Streptomyces sp. SN-593: one gene and its partner. The protein of the gene in region 2 interacts with the protein of the main gene of each other region in a pairwise test. Links are inferred from orthologs where the notes say so. Each region holds a gene or a part of one and is shown on either strand. Other genes may lie near its edges.

Region 1 (5,510 bases), 4.0 Mb from region 2 along the record:
CGGGAACGACTCAGGGCCCCGATCCTCGAAAAGATCAGGGCCCTGACCTGTTGCTTTGGAGTCGGGGTGGCGGGATTTGAACCCACGGCCTCTTCGTCCCGAAGGCAGTTGAGGCCCTGGCGTGACCTGCGGGATTCGGGAAACCGCAGGTCAGGGGGTGGGGTGGGGGTTGGTCTGAGCGGGTCTCGGGAGGCCGTTTTTCCATGATCGTCTCCCAAATTTCTCCCAGAGAAGGCGGGCTCTTCCTGCAGCAACGCTGCGCTGCCTCGACAGGGGTGGCAGCTGACGCGGCTACCACCCCGTCTCCTCGTCTTCGTTCACATGCTTCGATCAGGGCGCGGATGGCAGACCCTCTGTTGCTCCTGCCCCCGGCAGAGTATCGCCGTACCGCATGCCCTGCTGGTAGGGGATGGAGGCCGAAGGAAGGGCAGGAGTCTTGCGGGGGCCGAACATGAGATTCGACGGCTGCTGCGTCCGTCGGTCGGACACCACGATCCCACCCCGCCACTTCCCTCCGGCGTCCTGGTAACGGAACTGCAGCTTCTTCAGCCGTTGACCGAACTGCTCTCGCAGTGGCCGATAAGCATCGTCGCAGTGCACATTCCACGTCACGTCGCTCAGGTAGGCATGACACGCGATCGGAAACAGGAGGGAGGACACCGCCAAATCAGCGACTTGGAGGAGCGTGTGAGTGTCGCTGTGCCCGAAGACCGGGGACTCGATGACCCCGCGCAGGCTGTCCCCACCCGTGCGGTATTTGCGGGTGGTCACGCAGTGCACGTTGGGGGCGTTCTTCACCTTCGTACGGCTGTCGAGCACCATCATGCCGCGCGAGTGCTCGTGGGCGAGCTGCGCCTGGAAGGTCTCGTTCAGCGCGGCGACGGAGGCCGGGTAGACTCCGGACTCGTCGAACGCCAGCCTCTCTTCCTTGATCCACACACGAGCGAGGAGACGCGCTTCGTGAGCCTCCAGCATGTCGAGGAGTGAAGCGATCAACTCCATGGCCGCACGCCGCCAGCCGTGGTTGCCGGCGCGCAGGTTCTTGCGAACGTCCGCGCCCTTGATCTCGTGCTGGATCACGTCCGAGAGCTGGTCCGCGTTCCGAAGCTGCGGTCGGTAATGCTTCTTGACGTCGAGGAAGGCCCAGGTGAGGGACTTGATGTGGTTCCGGGGCACGGTGAATCCGCCGACGACGAGGACCGGAGGGGCATCAGGCCGCGCGGGATCAAGTGTTTGCCCGTTGCCCGCCTCGTCGATGTAGCAAAGATGCACCGAACCTCCGTAAACACGTCTGTGGCCGCCCCCGAAGGGACGGCCACAGGGTCTGCGCAGCCATATGCGCGATGTTTTGCTTGCTGAGTCCGATCCTGCCAAGGTAGCGACGGGCAGTCAAGACGGGCGTCACCGTCGGTTGATTGGTGAGCGGGTTTCAGCCTGCTCTGGCGGCGAAGCCGAAAACGCCATCCAAGTGCACGGCGGCCTGGAAGTGTGCTGGGCCGGTCTGCGGAAGATCTTGAGCTGCCCGTGGTTCGACCAGCTGTAGGACTCGTGCAGGCGGAAATGACGGACACCCGGGACGGCGGCATCCTGCCGAAGTCACCCTCGCTGCCGCCCGAGCTGGAGCGCGGAGCCCGGCTGTACGGCCTGCGCCTGGTATCGGCCCTGGCTGGCGGCTCTGCGGTGGGGCCGCGTCTGGCTGGCGGTTCGGGCACGACCGGGCGTGCGGACGTTGGGGTCTGAACGGGCGGGGGCTGTCTGGGAGACCGCAAGATGGTCCTCCCGGGGGCTTGGTGGTCGTAGGATCCACGGTGTGATTACGGGCGAACTGAAGAGCAAGGTGGGGCGCGTCTGGGACGCGTTCTGGTCCGGCGGTATCTCCAACCCACTGGAGGTGATGGAGCAGATCACCTATCTGCTTTTCATCAAGCGGCTGGACGAGATCCAGACCCGTAAGGACCGCAAGGCGACAGCAACGGGCAAGCCTGACCCGGACCCCTTCTTCACGGACGACCAGCAGGATCTACGCTGGCAGAACTTCAAGGTCAAGGATCCCGAGATCATGTACGGGGTCGTCGCCGATGGCGCCTTCCCGTACTTGCGCCGCATGGGCGGGGACGAATCGACATACTCCCACCACATGAAGGACGCCCGGTTCACGATTCCCGGGCCGAACCTGCTGGCGAAGGTCGTCGACCTCCTCGACGGCATCTCCATGGACACCAGCGACACTAAGGGCGACATCTACGAGTACCTGCTCGCTAAGATCGCCACGTCAGGCCAGAACGGTCAGTTCCGCACGCCGCGGCACATCATCGACCTGATGGTCGAGATGACCCAGCCTGGACCTCGCGACGAGATCTGCGACCCGGCGTGCGGCACGGCTGGCTTCCTGGTGCAGGCGGCGTCGTACATGCAGCGGGTACACCGCGAGTCGCTGCTGGGTGCCGAGCAGCGCAAGCGCTTCAACGAGAAGACGTTCCACGGCTTCGACTTCGACAACACGATGCTCCGCATCGGCTCCATGAACATGTTGCTCCACGGCGTGGAGAACCCGGACATCCGGCACCGTGACTCGCTTGCGGAGAGCGCGGCCGACGAGGCCGAACGCTACTCCCTGATCCTCGCGAACCCACCTTTCGCGGGGAGCCTGGACTACGAGTCCACGGCGGTGGACCTCCAGCGCATCGTCAAAACGAAGAAGACGGAACTGCTGTTCCTGGCCCTTTTCTTGCGGCTCCTTAAGCCCGGTGGCCGGGCGGCCGTCATTGTCCCCGATGGGGTGCTGTTCGGTTCGACGAAGGCACACAAGGAACTGCGCCGCATCCTGGTGGAGGAGCAGCAGCTCCAAGCGGTAGTCAAGCTACCGAGCGGAGTGTTCAAGCCGTACGCGGGTGTATCGACGGCGATCCTGTTCTTCACGAAGACGGACTCGGGTGGCACGGACCATGTCTGGTTCTACGACATGCAAGCGGACGGTCTGAGTCTAGATGACAAGCGGAACCCGTTGCTTCCCGAGGAGCGCCTAGGAGTCCGCCCGCAGGGCGACCCGCTGACGGCCGACGAACTCTTGAGGAATAACCTCCCCGACATCCTGGCCCGCTGGCAGGAACGGGATGGCGCGGAGCGAGGCCGGGCACGGACCGAGCAGAGTTTCTGCGTACCCAAGGCGGATATCGCGGCCCAGGGCTACGACCTCTCCCTGAACCGATACAAGGAAATCGTTTACCAGGAGATCGTGACGCGGACCCCGGTGGAGGTCCTGGCTGATTTGGAGCAACTCAACGAAGAAATCGCTAAGGGCACGGCGGAGCTGAAAGGGATGTTCGCATGAGTTTCGCATCCCTGCCGTTGGGTGATATTGCTGAGATTAATCCGTCGCATAAAAAACCCATCGATCCTGAAACCGAGGTGTCATTTCTGGGTATGGCGGATGTTTCTGAGCTCGGAACTACGGCTCCTGGTGTGACGCGGCGGTACGGTGAAGTGCGTACCGGTTACACGCCTTTCTGCACCGGAGATATTCTTGTCGCGAAAATCACGCCATGTTTCCAAAATGGCAAGATCGCGCAGGCGCGGCTTGAGCACGAAATCGGTGCAGGTTCTACGGAATTCCATGTTATTCGGCCTAAGCAAGACGCGGACGCACGATACTTGCTGAGATTTCTTCGACAGCATTGGATCCGTGTCGAGGGTGAGCTTCGGATGACTGGCAGTGGCGGTCAGAGGCGGGTTCCAGAATCCTACTTGCGACGCCTTATGGTCCCGTTGCCCCCACTTGCGGAGCAGAAGCGCATCGCCGCCTTCTTCGACCAGGTGGACGCCCTCCGTATCAAGCGCCACGAGGCTATCGACCTCCTCGACGACCTCGCCCAGTCCATCTTCCTCGACACGTTCGGCGATCTGCCGAAGTCGGCAAGGTTGGCCGACTTCGCTCAAGTGCAGGGAGGACTCCAGCTTTCAAGCGCCCGGACTTCCAAGCCTCAGGAGGTGCCCTACCTTCGCGTAGCGAATGTTTACAGGGGCTATTTGAAACTGGATGTGATCAAAACGCTGCAGGCGAGTCCGCAAGAAATCGAGCGCACTCGCCTTGCGGCTGGCGATCTGCTAGTTGTGGAAGGGCACGGAAATCCTTCCGAAGTTGGACGTGTTGCGCTATGGGACGGTTCAATTGATGTCTGTACGCACCAGAACCACTTGATCCGGATTCGAGTGGATCGTCAGTATCTCGTTCCCGAATATGTGGAGATGTATCTGAATTCTGCGGTGGGTAGACGTCACTTGCTGAGGTCGGCGAACACGACTTCTGGACTCAATACCATTAGTACGGGCGCTGTGAAGGAAAGCCCGATTGCAGTGCCGGATTTGGGCCGGCAGCACGCGTTCTTGAGCCGGCTGAACCGTTTGCAGGAGGTCAAACAGTGTCACCTGACCCACCTCGCCACCCTCGACGAACTCTTCACCTCCCTGCAACACCGTGCCTTCTCCGGCGCCCTCTGGGATCATGAGGCGACCGGCGGCGCGGCGTAAGCCGCCTCCGGTGTACCCGGTGCATAGCGCCGACCGCACCACACGCCGCCCCTGCGGTCGAGCAGGGGAGCCCGGGTCCAGGGGCGGCTCTGCCGTAGGAGACGGACAAGATCTGTCGACCTCGTACGGGTCCGGGGCTCCCCGGACCCGTACGATTGAGCTGCGTAACAGGGGAGGGGCACCGGCATGGGTGACTTGCAGAACTGCGACGGCCAGGGACGGACCCAGCAGGACAGGGCCGCCCGCGACCGCGCCGCCGCCGGTAGCATCGGCCGTGCCGCAGGTGGCAACTTCGCCTTCCTCTATGCCGAATGGCCCGCCCTCTACGATGAAGCGACCCGCGCCGAGCGGCTGATCCATCACGATCCCCGAGCCGCCTGCTTCTACGCCCGCCGCGCCATCGAGATCGCGGCCCGCTGGATGTATGACAAGGACAGCAGCCTCAGCCAGCCCTACAAGAAGGACCTCGCGGCGATGCTCCACGAGCCGACCTTTCGGCAGCTCGTGGGGCCGAGGGTCAACGCCAAGATGGACCTCATCCGCCGGCATGGGAACAATGCCGTGCACAAGGCCGCCCCGGTCCCGAAGTCCATCGCTGAGGCAAGTGTCAGGGAGCTGTTCCACTCCCTCTACTGGTTCGCCCGGACCTATGCACTCCGGCCCGCCGCACTGCCCCCCGCCGGCCTGGAATTCGACACCAGCGTTGTACCGCGTCCCCTCTCCCCTCAGGCGCGCGCCCTAAGGCAGGCCGAGCTCAAGGCCAAAGAGGCAGAGGACGAGGCGCGCTTTAAGCAGCAAGCCGAGCAACTTGCGGCTGAACGCGCCCAGAACGCGGACCTGGCCCGGCAACTCGAAGAGCTCAAGGCACAGATCGCCGCCGCGAAGGCCGCCAACCAGGCTGTGCAGGACACTCACGACTACGACGAGAAGGCGACCCGCGACGCGTTCATAGACCTGCTCCTCAAAGAAGCGGGCTGGGACCT
Region 2 (5,287 bases):
GCGCGCCGGGCGGCGGCCGCGGCGCTGCTCGCCTCGGCGGTGGCCACCGGCGCCGTGTGGCTGTGGGCACCGCGCCCGCAGCGCGCCGCGCCCGTCCGGATCGCCGTCGTGCAGCCCGGCCCGGTGGCCGGGCCGGCCGCCCGGTTCGCCCGCGAGGTCCGCCTCACCCGGCGCCTGGCCGGCAGCCGCCCGGACCTGGTGGTGTGGGGCGAGAGCAGCGTCGGCGTCGACCTGTCCGACCACCCGGGCACCACCGCGACGCTCGCGGCCCTCTCCCGCCTGGTCGGCGCCGACCTGCTCGTCGACGTGGACGCCGAACGCGCCGACGGCACCGGCATCTCCAAGACCTCCGCACTGGTCGGCCCGCACGGCGTCACCGGCCCGACGTACGACAAGATGCGGCTGGTGCCGTTCGGGGAGTACGTCCCGATGCGGCCGCTGCTGGGCTGGGCCACCTCCGTCGGGAAGGCCGCCGGGGAGGACCGCCGGCGGGGGAGCCGTCAGGTGGTGATGGACACCGGGACGCTGCGGTTCGGTCCGCTGGTCTGCTTCGAGTCGGCGTTCCCCGACATGAGCCGCCACCTGGCGGCGGACGGCGCGCGGTTGCTCGTCGCCCAGTCGTCCACCGCGTCGTTCCAGGGCAGTTGGGCGCCCGCGCAGCACGCCTCGCTCGCGGCGCTGCGGTCCGCGGAGAGCTGGCGGCCGATGGTGCACGCCACCCTCACCGGGATCAGCGCGGTCTACGGCCCCGACGGCACGCGGGTCGGGCACCGCGTCGGCACGGGCGGCAGCACCGCCGCGGTGTACGACGTGCCGACCGCCACGGACACGAGCCCGTATGTGCGGTTCGGCGACTGGGTGCCGCGGCTCGCCCTGCTGCTGGTGCTCGCCGCCGCGGTCCGCGAGACGGTCCGCACCGTGCGCCGCGGGGCCGCGGCCGCCGCACGTGCCGAGGCGACCGGGCCGGGCCGCGCGGCCGGCGTGCCCGGGACCGAAGCGCCCGGCGGGACCGAACCGGCCCGCCCCGCCGATCAGGGCGGCGACCACCCGCCCGCCACATCCGACGACCTGTCCGAGGGGGCCGCTCCCCCCGCTGGGTCCCCGGCTCCCGCCGGCCTCTCGGCGCCCCCGCTCAACCGGTCTCCTGACCCGGCACCGGACTCCCGGTGATCTCCGCGACGATCCGCTCGCACAGCTCGTGGGTGCGCAGCGCGTCCCGCGCGTCGAGCGGCCGGCCTGCGCGGACCGCGTCGAGGAAGGCGAGGGCGACCTGCTCGATGCCGCGCTGGCGCGCCACCGGCACCCAGTCCCCGCGGCGCCGCACGCTCGGCTGGCCCTTGTGGTCGACCACCTCGGCGAGGTTGAGCACCTGGCGGCGGGAGTCGGCACCGCTGACGTCGAGGATCTCCTCGGTGGACCCGCTCATGCGGTTCATGGACCCGATCGCGGTGAAGCCGTCGCCCGACAGGTGCGCCACCACGTGGTGCAGCAGCCCGTCCCGCACCCGGGCGGAGACCCGGACCTGCTCGATCGGGCCCGGCGCCAGGAAGCGCAGCGTGTCGGCGACGTGCACGAAGTCGTCGAAGACGACCGTGCGCACCTCGTCCGCGAGGCCGACCCGGTTCTTCTGCATCAGGATCAGGTCGCGCGGGTGGTCGAGGCACTGCGCGTACCCGGGTGCGTGGCGGCGGTTGAAGCCGACGGCCAGCGGCACGCCGCGCGTCTCGGCGAGGTCCACCAGGCGGCGGGCGCCGGCCAGGTCGTAGGCGAGCGGCTTGTCGACGTAGGTCGGGACACCGGCCTCGATCAGGCGGGCGCCGATCTCCCCGTGGTGGACGGTGGGGGCGTGCACGAAGGCCGCGTCGAGGCCCTGGTCCAGCAGTGCGTCCAAGGTGGCGTGCCGGTGCGGCAGCCGGTAGGCGTCCCCGACCGCGGCCAGGGTCGCGGGGGTCCGGGTGTGCAGGTGCAGTTCCAGCCCCGGCTGCGCCGCGAGCACCGGCAGGTACGCCTTCCGCGCGATGTCACCGAGTCCGATGACGCCGATCTTCAAGGGGGCGCTGGGCGCTGCCATCCGTGCTCCTGGTGCGGTACGGGCCGTGCGGTGTCACGGCAGCATACGGGGCGCACATTCACCCCTGCGGGGAATACCCGCCGCCGTGCCGGGTGCGGCACAGTGACGCGGGTGCGTGGCCTCCTCCCCTTCCAGGCCCCGGTGTTCGCGCTGTGCGCGGTGTACGCGCTCGCCGGGTGCACCACCGTCTCGCCGCCGCCGACCGGCGGCGGCGAGGCGCAGCGACCGGTGTCCGGGCGGCCCGAGCGGCCCGACGACGTGCGGGTGGTGCCGGCGCCTTCCCACCGGGTGCTCGCCACGACGCGTCCGGACACCCCGCCGTCGGACACCCCGTCGCCGGGCGCGCCGGGGGCGGCCGGCCCCGCGCGGGCGGCGCCTCCCCCGCGTACGGCCGCGCGGCCCGTGGTCCCCCGCCCGCGCGGCCCCGCCCGTCCGGCGCCGCCGACCGCGCCCGACGTCTGCGGGCTCGGCGAGGAGTACGGCGGCTGGGCGCCGGACGGCCAGGCGTCCTCGATCTGCCACCAGGTCTACCGCCGTTGACCCCCTGCTCCCGGTTCCCGGCCCGGACCCGACCCCGGGCCGGGGGCCGGGTCGCCGTCGCGGCCTCGTGGGGCCTCCCGGCCGGTACCGCTACACGGACGCCAGGTCGGGGATGCGCCAGTCGATCGGCTCGTGGCCCTGGGACTTGACCGCCTCGTCGATCTGCGTGAAGGGGTGGCTGCCGAGGAAGAGCTTCGCCGACAGCGGCGAGGGGTGGGCGCCTTCTATGACGGTGTGGCGGTCGGCGTCGATGAGCGGCTTCTTCTTCTTCGCGTAGTTCCCCCACAGCACGAAGACGGCCGGGTCGGGGCGGTCCGAGACGGCGCGGATGACCGCGTCGGTGAACTTCTCCCAGCCCTTGCCCTTGTGCGAGTTGGCCTCGCCCTCGCGGACCGTCAGCACCGCGTTGAGCAGCAGGACGCCCTGCTCGGCCCAGGGCATCAGGTAGCCGTTGTCCGGCACCGGGTAGCCGAACTCGTCCTTCAGCTCCTTGAAGATGTTCCGCAGCGACGGCGGGGTCCGCACCCCGGGCCGCACGGAGAAGCACAGCCCGTGGCCCTGCCCCGCGCCGTGGTACGGGTCCTGGCCGAGCACCAGCACCTTCACCTTGTCGAACGGGGTGGCCGCCAGGGCGGCGAACACCTCCTCCTCGGGCGGGAAGACCTGGTGCTCCCGCCGCTCGGCCGCGACGAAGTCGGTGAGCTGCTGGAAGTAGGGCTTGTCCAACTCCTCGCCGAGTACGGCCTGCCAGGAGTCGGGCAGCATGCTGGGCACGTCGGGAACCTCCGGTACGCGATCGGTTACTGATCCCGAAACTACCGCGCCCCACTGACACTCCCGCCCCCGTCCGCGAACCGGGCGGCGCGGCCGGTGCGGCGACGGCGAGACGCCGCCTCCGCACCGGTGCCGCCCGCGCTCAGGCGCCTGCCTTGAGCATGAGGCCGCCGTCGACCACCAGGTTCTGCCCGGTGATCCAGGACGCCTGGTCGGACAGCAGGAACACCGCCGCGCCGCCGATGTCCTCCGGCACACCGAGTCGCTGCATCGGGTAGGCGGCCGCCGCCTCCTCCTCGCGGCCCTCGTACAGCGCCGCGGCGAACTTCGTCTTCACCACCGCCGGGGCGATGGAGTTGACCCGCACCTTGGGCGCCATCTCGGCGGCGAGCTGCACCGTCAGGTTGACCATGGCCGCCTTGCTCATTCCGTAGGCGGCGATGAACGGCGAGGGGGCGATCCCGGCGATGGAGGCGATGTTGACGATCGAGCCGCCGTTCTCCTGCTGCCACGCGCGCCAGGTCTGCTGCGCGAAGCCGAGCGCGGACAGCACGTTGGTCTCGTAGACCTTGCGGGCGACGCCGAGATCGAGGTCGGTGAGCAGCCCGAAGACCGGGTTGGTGCCCGCGTTGTTGACGAGGTGGTCGATCCGGCCGAACGCCTCCATCGCGCGGCCGACGGCCGCCTCCTGGTGCGCCTCGTCGTGTGCCTTGCCGGCCACGCCGATCACCCGGTCGCCACCGCCGAGGCGCTCGACGGCCTCCTTGAGCGCGTCCTCGTTGCGGCCGGTGATGCAGACACGGTCGCCGCGGGCGACGAGCGCCTCGGCTATCCCGTAGCCGATGCCGCGGCTGGCACCGGTGACGATCGCGGCGCGGCCGCTGTCCGGGGGGAGTTCAGTCATGTGCTGGTACGCCTTCGCTACTGGTGGGGTGCGCGGGTCAGTCGAGCGGGCCGCCGGCGACGTACAGCACCTGGCCGGAGACGAAGCCGGCCGCGTCGCCGGTGAAGAACGCGATGGCGCCCGCGACGTCCTCGGGGCGGCCGACCCGCTGCACCGGGATCTGGGTGGCGGCCGCGGCCTGGAACTCCTCGAAGCCCATGCCGACCCGGGCGGCGGTGGCGGCGGTCATGTCGGTGACGATGAAGCCGGGCGCGACCGCGTTCGCGGTGACGCCGAACTTGCCGAGTTCGATGGCGAGGGTCTTGGTGAACCCCTGCATGCCCGCCTTCGCGGCGGCGTAGTTGGCCTGCCCGCGGTTGCCCAGCGCCGAGGACGAGGACAGGTTCACCACCCGGCCGAACTTCGCGTCCACCATGTGCTTCTGGACCGCGCGGGTCATCAGGAACGCGCCGCGCAGGTGCACGCCCAGCACGGTGTCCCAGTCGGCGGCGGACATCTTGAAGAGCAGGTTGTCGCGGAGCACGCCCGCGTTGTTCACCAGGATGGTGGGCGCGCCCAGTTCCTCGGCCACCCTGGCGACGGCCGCCTCGACCTGGGCCTCGTCCGAGACGTCCGCGCCGACCGCGATCGCGCGGCCGCCCGCGCCCGTGATCGACTCCACGGTCCCCTTGCAGGCGCCCTCGTCCAGGTCGATGACGGCGACGGCCCGGCCCTCGGCGGCCAGCCGCACCGCGGTCGCCGCTCCGATACCGCGGGCCCCGCCCGTCACGATCGCGACGCGCTGGTCGGTGGTGGACATCTTCGTCTCCTCAGCCTCGGCCCGATGACGCGCCCGCCCGATGAGCGACCGCTTAGTAGGTCACGTCCCGAACCGTAGGAGGGGGCGCTGACGCTGTCAACAGGACCCCCCGGAGCGGGCGGTTTCGCCGCTTTCGGGGCCGCCCGCCGGCGGAGGTCCGGTCGCGCCGTCCCTCCCCCGGGGCCCCGGCCTGGAAGGC

The links. The genes of interacting proteins can lie anywhere in the genome.
Region 1: the proteins of ung (region 2) and RVR_RS16355 interact in binary tests that used the Escherichia coli proteins (3 or more experiments, as listed by UniProt). The link is inferred for Streptomyces sp. SN-593 from one-to-one orthologs.

What each region holds. Positions count from the first base shown.
Region 1 is NZ_AP018365.1:3,893,342-3,898,851, reverse strand. Bases 1,075-4,070 are described here. They hold RVR_RS16355 (type I restriction-modification system subunit M), read left to right. Parts: upstream 1,075-1,810; coding sequence 1,811-3,331; downstream 3,332-4,070. Other genes in these bases: RVR_RS16350 (restriction endonuclease subunit S), read left to right, coding at 3,328-4,070; RVR_RS16360 (DUF3800 domain-containing protein), read right to left, coding at 1,075-1,272. In the rest of the region: more of RVR_RS16360, read right to left, coding at 331-1,074; more of RVR_RS16350, read left to right, coding at 4,071-4,527; RVR_RS16345 (DEAD/DEAH box helicase family protein), read left to right, coding at 4,714-5,510. UniProt on the Escherichia coli protein: The subtype gamma methyltransferase (M) subunit of a type I restriction enzyme. The M and S subunits together form a methyltransferase (MTase) that methylates A-2 on the top and A-3 on the bottom strand of the sequence 5'-AACN(6)GTGC-3'.
Region 2 is NZ_AP018365.1:7,918,488-7,923,774, reverse strand. The notes cover bases 1,540-4,312. They hold ung (uracil-DNA glycosylase), read right to left. Parts: upstream 3,377-4,312; coding sequence 2,702-3,376; downstream 1,540-2,701. Other genes in these bases: RVR_RS33695 (SDR family oxidoreductase), read right to left, coding at 3,528-4,289; RVR_RS33705 (hypothetical protein), read left to right, coding at 2,183-2,611; RVR_RS33710 (Gfo/Idh/MocA family protein), read right to left, coding at 1,540-2,050. Outside these bases: lnt (apolipoprotein N-acyltransferase), read left to right, coding at 1-1,170; more of RVR_RS33710, read right to left, coding at 1,133-1,539; 3-oxoacyl-ACP reductase FabG, read right to left, coding at 4,327-5,088. UniProt on the Escherichia coli protein: Excises uracil residues from the DNA which can arise as a result of misincorporation of dUMP residues by DNA polymerase or due to deamination of cytosine.